DNA from 2 places in the Streptomyces sp. NPDC048142 genome. Region 1 is predicted to be linked to the other one. Evidence: riboswitches for the same ligand, from Rfam matches in the RefSeq annotation. Region 1 holds a riboswitch; the other holds the start of a gene.

Region 1 (5,169 bases):
GGGCGGCGAACCCGCCTCCAGGGCGCCGGTCAGCTCGGGCTGGGACTGGGCCAGCCGCTCACCGATCCGCCGCCGGAAGAGGGCGTCGCTCTCCAGCGCGGCGGCCATCGCGTTCCCCGCGAACTTGGCCCGCCTGGTCGGGGTGAACCGGGCGTACTGCCGTAGCTGGGCGGGCAGTTCGGCGACGGTCAGTCCGCCGAAGGCGTCCGAGACCAGCGCGACGACCCGCCGTCGCACACCCTCGGGCAGCGGACGGCCGAGCGCCTCTGCACCGCCGTCGGCCGCGTCGGCCGGTCCGGCGCCGCTGGTCGGCTGATCCACCGTCCGTCACCTCATAGATGTGTGATGGATGCGCTCCCTCAGGAGGCGGCACCCGGCCTGTCCACCAGTTCGATCTGGTCCACCGCGTTGCACCAACGACAGCGGACCGACTCGATGGTCTCACTGACGACCTCCCGCTCCTCGACACTCGACTCACCGGCCAGGTCTAGGTGCACGTACTCCACGACCTTGGAGGAGCGGGTCACGTCGAAGCGCGTGAGATTGCCGCACAGCGTGCAGCGCCAGCGGGTCCCGTCGGTCGGCAGGGGAACCGTCGTCATCGTTGCGTCCTCTTTCGTCGTCTCCGGGAGCCCGCGCCGGGCGCGCCGCCGCGACTCCACCTGTCTACGTCAAGGATCTCGCGGTGCACCGTCGAACTGCGGAAGTCCTGGCGTAACCCTACGGCCTCGCGTATGGGCCCCGGCACGGCGAGGCGCTCCATCCCGTTCTCCACCGGTACGTCATGCTCTGTACATGATCGAGTGGCGGCAGGCCGACCGGCGGACCACGGCCGGGAGAATCCGGGACGCGGCGGCGCCGGGCGGTGCCCCGGTCACGTACGGACTGATCGGCGTCTGCGGGGTGATCTTCCTGATCAGCCCGCTCTCCGGGTTCGGTGGCGCCGCCCACCGGAGCGAGGACGCGCTGCTCGCCGCGCAGGCCGCTTACTTCGAGCGGTGGGGGGTGATCCCCGCCGAGCTGTGGGAGGGCTCCGCACCTGCGCTGATCACCCCGTTCACCGCGCTGTTCGTGCACGGCAGCTGGCTGCACCTGCTGGGGAACCTGCTGTTCCTGTACGTGTTCGGCGCGATGGCCGAGGAACGCATGGGCCGGGTGCGGTTCGCCCTGTTCTATGTGGGCTGCGGCTATGTGGCGCTGGCCTGCTACGCGGCGGCGCACGCGGACTCCGGGCAGACGCTGGTCGGGGCGTCGGGGGCGATCTCCGCGGTGCTCGGCGCGTTCCTCCACCTCTTCCCCAGGGCCCGGGTGACCAGCCTGTTCCCGTTCCTCTTCTTCCTGCCGCTGCGCTTCCCCGCCTGGATCGTGCTGGTCTTCTGGTTCGCCCTCCAGTGGGCGGCGGCGCAGGGGGCGGGCAGCGGGCCCGGGGTGGCGTATCTGGCGCATGTGGCCGGGTTCGCCGTCGGATTCCTCTACGCCTGGGGGCGTTACCGGGGTGGGACTAGAGTGAAGGTTCCAGCCACCGAGGGAGACAGCCAGCCGTGATCACCGCGATCGTGCTCATCAAGACCAGCGTGGACCGGATTCCGGAGATCGCCGAGGCCATCGCCGCGCTGGACAGCGTCAGCGAGGTCTTCTCCGTCACCGGCACCTACGACCTGATCGCCATGGTCCGGGTCGCCAGGCACGACGACCTCGCCGATGTCATCCCCGGCCGGATCAGCAAGATCCCGGGCGTCGAGGGCACCGACACCCACGTGGCGTTCCGTACATACTCCCAGCACGACCTGGAAGCGGCCTTCGCCATCGGCCTCGACGCGTAGGCGCACCGGCGACGCACCCCGGCCGGGGACAGGCAGCGCGCCTGTCCCCGGCCGGGGTGTTTCATCAGAACGTGTCTCGGACCCGGGCCGCTTCGCCGCGGTCCGGGACGCAGCGGCCGTCCTCGGTGCGGTAGTTCCACCGGGCGCCCTCCCGGACCAGCTCGGTGACCGCGCGCAGGAACCGTTCGATGTGCTCGTCGGGCGTACCGGCGCCGAAGCTGACGCGGATCGCGTTGAGGGACTCCTCGCCCGGCCCGGCCTCCGGCGCGCCGCACTCGCCCGGGTCCTGCGGGTCGCTGCCGAGCAGGGTGCGCACCAGCGGGTGAGCGCAGAAGAGGCCGTCGCGCACGCCGATGCCGTATTCGGCGGAGAGGGCGGCGGCGAAGTGCGAGCTGTTCCAGCCGCGCACCACGAAGGAGATGACCCCGACCCGGGGCGCGTCGTCGCCGAACAGCGAGAGCACCCGCACCTCGGGCACCTGGGCGAGCCCTTCGCGGACCCGGCCCACGAGCTCCTGCTCCCGGGCGACCAGGCCCTCGAAGCCCGCCTCGGTCAGGGCCTTGCAGGCGGAGGCGATGGAGTAGACGCCGATGACGTTGGGCGAACCGGCCTCGTGCCGGGCGGCCGTGGTGTGCCAGTCGACGTCCACGCCGCCGTCGGGACGCCGGGCGACCTTGCGGGAAGCGCCGCCGCCGGCGAGGTACGGCTCGGCCGCCCGGAGCCAGTCGGCGCGGCCGGCCAGGACCCCGGAGCCGAAGGGCGCGTACAGCTTGTGGCCGGAGAACGCGACCCAGTCGACGTCCAGTCCGGCGATGTCCACGGGGTGGTGCGGGGCGAGCTGGGCGGCGTCCAGGACGATGCGGGCGCCGTGCGCGTGGGCGGCGGCGGCCAGTTCCTTCACCGGCCACAGCTCTCCGGTCACGTTGGAGGCGCCGGTGACACAGACGAGGGCGGGGCCGTAGGGGTCGCGGTCGGCCAGCGCCCGTTCCAGGGTCTCGACGGCCTGGCCCGGGGTGCGGGGCGCGTCGAGGTAGGTGACCTGGGCGTCGCGCCAGGGCAGCAGGGAGGCGTGGTGCTCGGTCTCGTACACGAAGACCTGACAGCCGGCGGGGATCGCGGCGGCCAGCAGGTTGAGGGAGTCGGTCGTGGAGCGGGTGAAGACCACCTGGTCCTCGGCGCGGCAGCCGAGGAACTCCGCGACCGTACGACGGCTGTTCTCGAAGAGGTCGGTGGAGAGCTGCGAGAGGTAGCCGGCGCCGCGGTGGACGCTGCCGTAGTACGGGGCGTACGCGGCGACGTCGTCCCAGACCCGCTGGAGGGCCGGTGCGCTGGCGGCGTAGTCGAGCGCGGCGTAGGCGACCTCACCGCCGGTGACGAGCGGGACGGTGACGTTCTGCCCCAGAACGGGCAGCGGGGTACAAACCGACGGGTCGAGGACAGCGGTGGGGACAGACATGGCGAACTCCCGTAACAGCCAGGCGAAGGGGGGCCCGGGGGGCACCCCCGGATAAGCACAGTCGGCGCCGGCGGGTACGCGGCAGCGCGGACGAGGAAGGAAAAGAGTGTGCTGAAGGGGGGCGTTTCGCCCTAACGCATTCGCTTGCTCACAAGAGGCTCCCTGGAGACCAGGACCCCGGGGGCCGGCATCCGCCGGATGCCGAGGGGTCCGCGCTTGCCGCAGACCTCGCTGCCTACGGCCTGGTCCTCACCCGGGGCACCCCGCCACGGACGGAGGGTTGCCGGACAGCGGGCCGGGGCCGTAGTCGCTGTCACTCATGACCTGCGCAGCATCCTGCCATACGTACGCACACGCGCAAGGGCGCGGTCCGGCATCCGGACCGCGCCCTGCCGCACACCGTGCGCCCCGAAGGTGCCGCTGGGCCGTGCTCAGGCGTTGCTGGCCGCGATCCAGCGCTCCAGCGCGCGCTTGGCCGCACCGGAGTCGACGGCCTCGGCCGCGACCACGATCTTCGCCGCGAGCTGCTCGGTCAGCGTGCCGGGCCCCGGGTCCAGGGCGACCAGGGCCGCCGCCGAGTTGAGCAGCACCGCCTCGCGCACCGCGCCGCCCTCGCCGTCCAGCAGGCGGCGGGCCACATCGGCGTTGTACGAGGCGTCGGCGCCGCGCAGCGCCTCGACGGGGACGATGGCCAGCCCGACGTCGCGCGGGTCGAAGGGCTCCTCGCGGACCGCGCCGTCGCGGACCACCCAGACCCGGGAGGTGGCGGTGGTGGTCAGCTCGTCGAGGCCGTCGTCGCCGCGGAAGACCAGCGCGGAGTTGCCCCGGTCGGCGAGCACGCCCGCGACGATGGGAGCCATCCGGGCGTCGGCGACGCCGACCGCCTGCGCGCGGACCTGGGCCGGGTTGGTGAGGGGGCCCAGGATGTTGAACGTGGTCTGTGCGCCGAGTTCCTTGCGGGCCTTGGCGGCGTACCGCAGGGCGGGGTGGAACTTCACGGCGAAGCAGAAGGTGATGCCCGCCTGTTCGGCGACCTCGACGACCCGCTGCGGGGTCAGCTCCAGGTTGACGCCCAGCTTCTCCAGTACGTCGGATGAGCCGCTCGCGGAGGAGGCGGCCCGGTTGCCGTGCTTGACGACCTTCGCGCCGGTGCCCGCGATGACGATCGCGGACATGGTGGAGATGTTGACCGTCTTGGCGAGGTCGCCACCGGTGCCGACGATGTCGACGGTGCGGCCGGGCACCTCGATGGTGTTGGCGTGGGCGTACATCGCGCGGACCAGTCCGGTGACCTCGTCGACGGTCTCGCCCTTGGCCCGCAGCGCGACGGCGAACCCGGCGATCTGCGCGTCGGTGGCCTCGCCGCTCATGATGCGGTCCATGGCCCAGGCGGTCTCCTCGGAGCTGAGGTTCTCGCCGCGCAGCAGGGGGTTCAGGATGCCGGGCCAGGAACGGTCCGCCACGCTGTCGCCGCCGTTCGGGGTCACAACGTTCATGGTCCGCTCCAGGGTCCACAGCCGGTCAGGAAGATGGCTCCACCCTATCCAGCCGGGAGGACCGCGAAGAGCCCCGTCCATCGAATGGACGGGGCTCTCACGGTGGCGATCAGGTCAGGCGATCAGTGGTGACTGTGGCTCTCGCTGATCTCCTTGTACTCCTCGGGGGTGGCCTTGGGGATCTGGTTCCCCTCGGCGAAGTACCCCTTGCTGAGCTTGGCGCGCAGCTTCTGCACCGGGGAGATCTTGCGCTTGACGCCGTTCTCGTCGACCGCCGGGCCGAGTTCGAGCGGCTGGTACTGCTCGTGCGCGGTGAGCGTGTGCAGCTGCTCGGGGCTGAGCGGCTCGTGGATCTCGACGAACTCACCGTGCGGCAGGCGCTTGATGATGCCGG
Region 2 (5,169 bases), on a different contig from region 1:
CTCCTGGTGTGCAGCGGCAGCGCCGAGGTGCCCGAACTGTCCGAACGCGCGGACCTGTCGGTGCCGGGCCCGGCCGCGGTGGTGGACTTCCTGGCGGCCCTGGCCGAGCGGCTGTAGTTCCTGAGGGCGTTGGCCGAGCGGCTGTAGTTCCTGACGGCCCTGGCCGAGCGACTGTAGGCGGAGGGCGCCCGGCAGGACGCCCGCCCCCCCGCGATGCCTCAGCCGCCCAGCGCGTGCGGCCTCACTCCCGCCGCAGCGCCTCCAGCTGGTCCAGGAACCACTGCTGGGGCGGCAGCGCCGTCGCCGCCTCGGCCAGCCGCTTCGTACGGCCGGAGCGTTCGTCACCGCTCATCGTCAGCGCCTCGTGCAGGGCCTCCGCCGTGCCCGTCACGTCGTACGGGTTCACCACGATCGCATCCTCGCCCAGCTCCTCGTACGCCCCCGCTTCCCGCGACAGCACCAGCGCGCAGCCGTGGTCGGAGACGACGGGGACCTCCTTGGCGACCAGGTTCATCCCGTCGCGGATCGGGTTCACCAGCGCCACGTCCGCCAGCCGGTACGCGGCCAGTGAGCGGGCGAAGTCGTCCTTGACGTGGAGGACGACCGGCGTCCAGCTCTCCGTGCCGTACGCCCCGTTGATCTCCGTGGCCAGGGACTGCACCGCCGCCGTGTAGTCCCGGTAGACGGCGAGATCCTGCCGGGAGGGGTAGGCGAAGGCGACGTGCACGACGCGCTCGCGCCATTCCGGGTGGGCGTCCAGCAGGGCCCGGTAGGCGTGCAGGCCGCGCACGATGTTCTTGGACAGCTCCGTGCGGTCCACCCGCACGATGGTCTTGCGGCCCTCGCCCACCTGCTCCCGCAGCGCCGCCATCCGCTCCAGGACGTCCGGCTCCTGCGAGCGCCGGCGCAGGAAGTCCGCGTCGGCCCCGAGCCCGTGCACCCCGATCCGGGTGTGGCCCGTCCCGCCGAGGATCTCCGTACAGCAGCCGATGAACGCGTCCGCCCAGCGCCGGGTCAGGAACGCGGCCCGGTCCGCGCCGAGGATGCCGCGCAGCAACTGCTCCGCGATGTCGTCGGGCAGCAGCCGGAAGTAGTCGACGGGCGCCCACGGGGTGTGCGAGAAGTGGCCGATCCTGAGATCCGGGCGCAGCTCTCGGAGCATCCCGGGGACCAGGGCCAGGTGGTAGTCCTGGACGAGGACCGCTGCCCCGGGGCCCGCCTCCTCGGCGAGCGCCCGCGAGAAGGCACGGTTGTACGTCTCGTAGGAGGCCCACCGGCGGCGGAACTCGGCGTCGAAGACCGGCTCGACGGGCGTCTGGTAGAGCAGGTGGTGGACGAACCACAGCACCGAGTTCGCGATGCCGTTGTACGCGTCGGCGTGGATCCCGGCGTCGATGTCGAGCATCCGCACACCCGCCTCGCCGACCCCGCGCCGGACCGCCTCGCGGTCGCCGTCGCCGAGGGCCGCGCAGACCCACAGCTTGTCCTCGACGGCGCTCAGCCCGGAGACGAGACCGCCCCCGCCGCGCTTGGCGTCGAGCGTCCCGTCCTCGCCGAGCGTGTACGAGACGGGGCCCCGGTTGGACGCGACGAGGACCTGGGCGGTGGCGGTGGTGGCGGCGGTTTCGGCGTGCTCGGAGACCATGTAGCGGAACCTAGCCCGTTCGGGAAGCCGTCAAACGCCTCCGGGGTCCCCGCGCTCCGCCGCTCCTACGCCGCGTGGCGCTCCGCGTACTCCGCGATCTCCCGCATCGGCGGCCGTTCCTCGGTGTCCACCGCATGGGTGCGGGGCACGAAGCCGTCCTCGCCGCGTTCGAACTGGGTCAGCGCGGGCCGCACCAGATGGCCCCGGGAGAGCCGCAGCTGCGCCGTGCGGTAGATCGCCGCCGCCATCCGGCCCAGCGCCTGCCCGTCCTGGTGACGGTGCTTGCGCACACCGACGTCGACCTGGCCCAGCGCGTCCAGGCCCACCGTGTGCAGCGCGTCCACCAGCAGGCCCAGCTCCACTCCGTAACCGACCGGGAACGGCAGCCGCTCCAGCAGGGACCGCCGCACCGCGTACTCGCCGCCCAGCGGCTGCACGAATCCGGCCAGCTGCGGCCAGTGCAGATTGAGCAGCGGGCGTGCCACCAGTTCGGTGACCCGGCCGCCCTGGCCTGCGGTGTCGCCGAACGGGCGGTCGTACATCGCCTTGACGAACTGGACGGCCGGGTCGGTGAGCAGCGGCCCGACCGTCCCCGAGACGAAGTCCGCCGAGAAGTCCTTGAGGTCGGCGTCCACGAAGCAGACGATCTCGCCGCTGGTCACCAGGAGCGACCGCCACAGCACCTCGCCCTTGCCGGGCAGGGCCGGGATCCGGGGCAGGATCGCGTCCCGGTGCACCACCCGGGCGCCCGCCGCCCGTGCCACGGCGGCGGTGGCGTCGGTCGAGCCGGAGTCGATCACCACGAGTTCGTCGACGAGCCGGACCTTCTCCATCAGCTCCCGGCGGATCGTCGACACGATCGCCCCGACCGTGGCCTCCTCGTTCAGCGCGGGCAGCACCACGCTCACGGACGTGCCGCGCGGATCGGCGTCCCGGGCGTCGGTGAGCCGGTTCAGCGGGCGGTCGCCGGACGACCAGGAACGCCTGGTCAGCCAGCGTTCCACCTCTTCGAGCACGGTCGGCACTCCCTGTATGTGATCCATCTCGCGGTTCGGACGACTATCTCAACGGTCCGATGCTTCGGTTACAGTCTTGAACAACGCGTATGGCCGTCGCATGTCGGGGTCGGATCGCGCATAAACGCCTGGATCGAAGATCCAGTGCCATAGAGCTCATCCAGAGGGACTGAGGGAACGGCCCGTTGAAGTCCCGGCAACCCTCCCGCCGACCGCGAGGTCACGGTGGGGAAGGTGCCAATTCCGTCTTGTGGCGAAATGCGTCGCAAGGAAGATGAGGAGAAAGGGCCTCCGCCATCATGGCTGTTCCGACCGTTGCAGGTAACACCGCTTCTTCGGACGCGGGTAACACCGCTTCTTCCTCCGCCCGGGCTTCTGCCTCGGCTTCCGCCCCGGTTTCCGCCTCGGCCGTTGATCTCGGTCCCGCCGCAGCGCTTTCCTGCCGCGAGTGCGGCGAGCGTTTCGAGCTCGGTCCCCTTTTCGCCTGTGCGTCCTGTTTCGGGCCGCTGGAAGTGGCCTACGACCTGCCCACCGGCTCCCCGGAGGAGCTGAGGAAGCGCATCGAGGCCGGCCCGGACAACATCTGGCGTTACGCCCCGCTGCTGCCGGTGCCCGCCGACGTCGCGGAGAAGCCCAACATCAACCCCGGCTTCACCAAGCTCGTCAAGGCCGACAACCTGGCCCGTGAGCTGGGCGTCACCGGCGGCCTGTACGTGAAGGACGACTCCGGCAACCCGACGCACTCCTTCAAGGACCGCGTCGTCGCGATCGCCGTCGAGGCCGCCCGCGCCTTCGGTTTCACCACCCTCTCCTGCTCCTCCACGGGCAATCTGGCCGGAGCCGTCGGCGCCGCCGCCGCCCGCGCCGGGCTGCGCTCCTGCGTGTTCATCCCGCACGACCTGGAGCAGGGCAAGGTCGTCATGGCCGCGGTGTACGGCGGTGAGCTGGTCGGCATCGAGGGCAACTACGACGACGTCAACCGCTTCTGCTCCGAGCTCATCGGCGACCCGCTCGGCGAGGGCTGGGGCTTCGTCAACGTCAACCTCCGCCCGTACTACGGCGAGGGCTCCAAGACGCTGGCGTACGAGATCTGCGAGCAGCTCGGCTGGCGGCTGCCCGACCAGATCGTCATCCCGATCGCGTCCGGCTCCCAGCTCACGAAGATCGACAAGGGCTTCCAGGAGCTGATCAAGCTCGGACTCGTCGAGGACAGGCCGTACAGGATCTTCGGCGCCCAGGCCGAGGGCTGCTCCCCGGTCTCCGCCGCCTTCAAGGCCGGTCACGACGTCGTACGGCCCCAGAAGCCGAACACCATCGCCAAGTCGCTGGCCATCGGCAACCCGGCGGACGGCCCGTACGTCCTGGACATCGCCCGCCGCACCGGCGGCGCGGTGGAGGACGTGAACGACGAGCAGGTCGTCGACGCGATCAAGCTGCTGGCCCGTACCGAGGGCATCTTCGGCGAGACGGCGGGCGGTGTGACGCTCGGCGTGACGAAGAAGCTGATCGAGGCGGGTGTCATCGACCCGACGCTCACCACGGTCGTCCTGAACACCGGCGACGGGCTCAAGACGCTCGACGCGGTCGCCGCGACCTCGCAGGCCACGGCCACCATCAAGCCGAGCCTGGACGCGTTCCGCACCGCGGGCCTCGCCTCCGCCTGACCACCCCAAGAACGAAGGAAGAAGGGCACCACCATGAGCGTCAAGGTCCGCATCCCCACCATCCTCCGTACGTACACGGGCGGCCAGGCCGAGGTCCCGGCGGAGGGCGCCAGGCTCTCCGAGGTCATCGAGTCCCTGGAGAAGGACCACCCGGGCATCGCGGCCCGCGTCCTGGACGACCAGGGCAAGCTGCGCCGCTTCGTCAACGTGTACGTCAACGACGACGACGTGCGCTTCGAGGGCGGCCTGGACGCGGCCACGCCGGACGGCGCGGGCGTCTCGATCATCCCCGCGGTCGCCGGCGGCTGCTGAACCGCCCGGGGCCGCTCCGCGGCGGCCCCCACCGCACCTCTGTGTGACCACAGTTGCCCCCTCCGCGAGAGAAGCGGAGGGGGCAATTCTGCATGGTTGAGCACGGTACAGTTGGGGAAGCCCCACCCGCTGCCCGTGCCGCCCGCATATGAGAATGCGCCCGGTTCCGATAAGAAGCAGCCAAAGTGCGCGAACCTCTTGTGGCATAAGTGCCCTTTGCCTGGCCCGACTTGCCCGTAATCTCAGCAAACCCGCATATTCGCGTGTTCTTCTGCGTCGAGAATTCTCGTCCGATTGACCTGTTGCAGAGGGCAGTTGGGCGGATACATTCGGCCGCGGTCGACGCGCTGCGGCGCCGCGCACCCCTCTCCTGTCGGGGGGTGAGTTCCGACCCGGGGCCGCGAAGTGCGGTCCCGTGCAAGGGCCAGTAATAGGGGAGTTAGGCATGGCTCAGGGCACCGTCAAGTGGTTCAACGCGGAGAAGGGGTACGGCTTCATCGCGGTCGACGGTGGTGCGGATGTTTTCGTCCAC

Evidence for each region. Region 1 has a riboswitch for S-adenosylmethionine ahead of ACGF2Y_RS28010 (aminotransferase class V-fold PLP-dependent enzyme). Riboswitches for the same ligand answer to the same signal wherever they lie in the genome.
Region 2: another riboswitch for S-adenosylmethionine. It lies ahead of thrC (threonine synthase); the one in region 1 lies ahead of ACGF2Y_RS28010 (aminotransferase class V-fold PLP-dependent enzyme).

The regions. Positions count from the first base shown of each region.
Region 1 is NZ_JBIDBC010000027.1:88,046-93,214, forward strand. It holds gene ACGF2Y_RS27990 (NYN domain-containing protein) at 1-321, opposite strand, end outside; gene ACGF2Y_RS27995 (hypothetical protein) at 360-602, opposite strand; gene ACGF2Y_RS28000 (rhomboid family intramembrane serine protease) at 796-1,545, shown strand; gene ACGF2Y_RS28005 (Lrp/AsnC family transcriptional regulator) at 1,542-1,823, shown strand; gene ACGF2Y_RS28010 (aminotransferase class V-fold PLP-dependent enzyme) at 1,888-3,279, opposite strand; SAM riboswitch class IV at 3,487-3,604, opposite strand; gene trpD (anthranilate phosphoribosyltransferase) at 3,711-4,775, opposite strand; gene ACGF2Y_RS28020 (cytochrome bc complex cytochrome b subunit) at 4,898-5,169, opposite strand, start outside.
Region 2 is NZ_JBIDBC010000012.1:20,137-25,305, forward strand. It holds gene otsB (trehalose-phosphatase) at 1-117, shown strand, start outside; gene ACGF2Y_RS17390 (trehalose-6-phosphate synthase) at 242-1,645, opposite strand; gene ACGF2Y_RS17395 (glucosyl-3-phosphoglycerate synthase) at 1,711-2,661, opposite strand; SAM riboswitch class I at 2,815-2,942, shown strand; gene thrC (threonine synthase) at 2,961-4,325, shown strand; gene ACGF2Y_RS17405 (MoaD/ThiS family protein) at 4,359-4,637, shown strand; gene ACGF2Y_RS17410 (cold-shock protein) at 5,083-5,169, shown strand, end outside.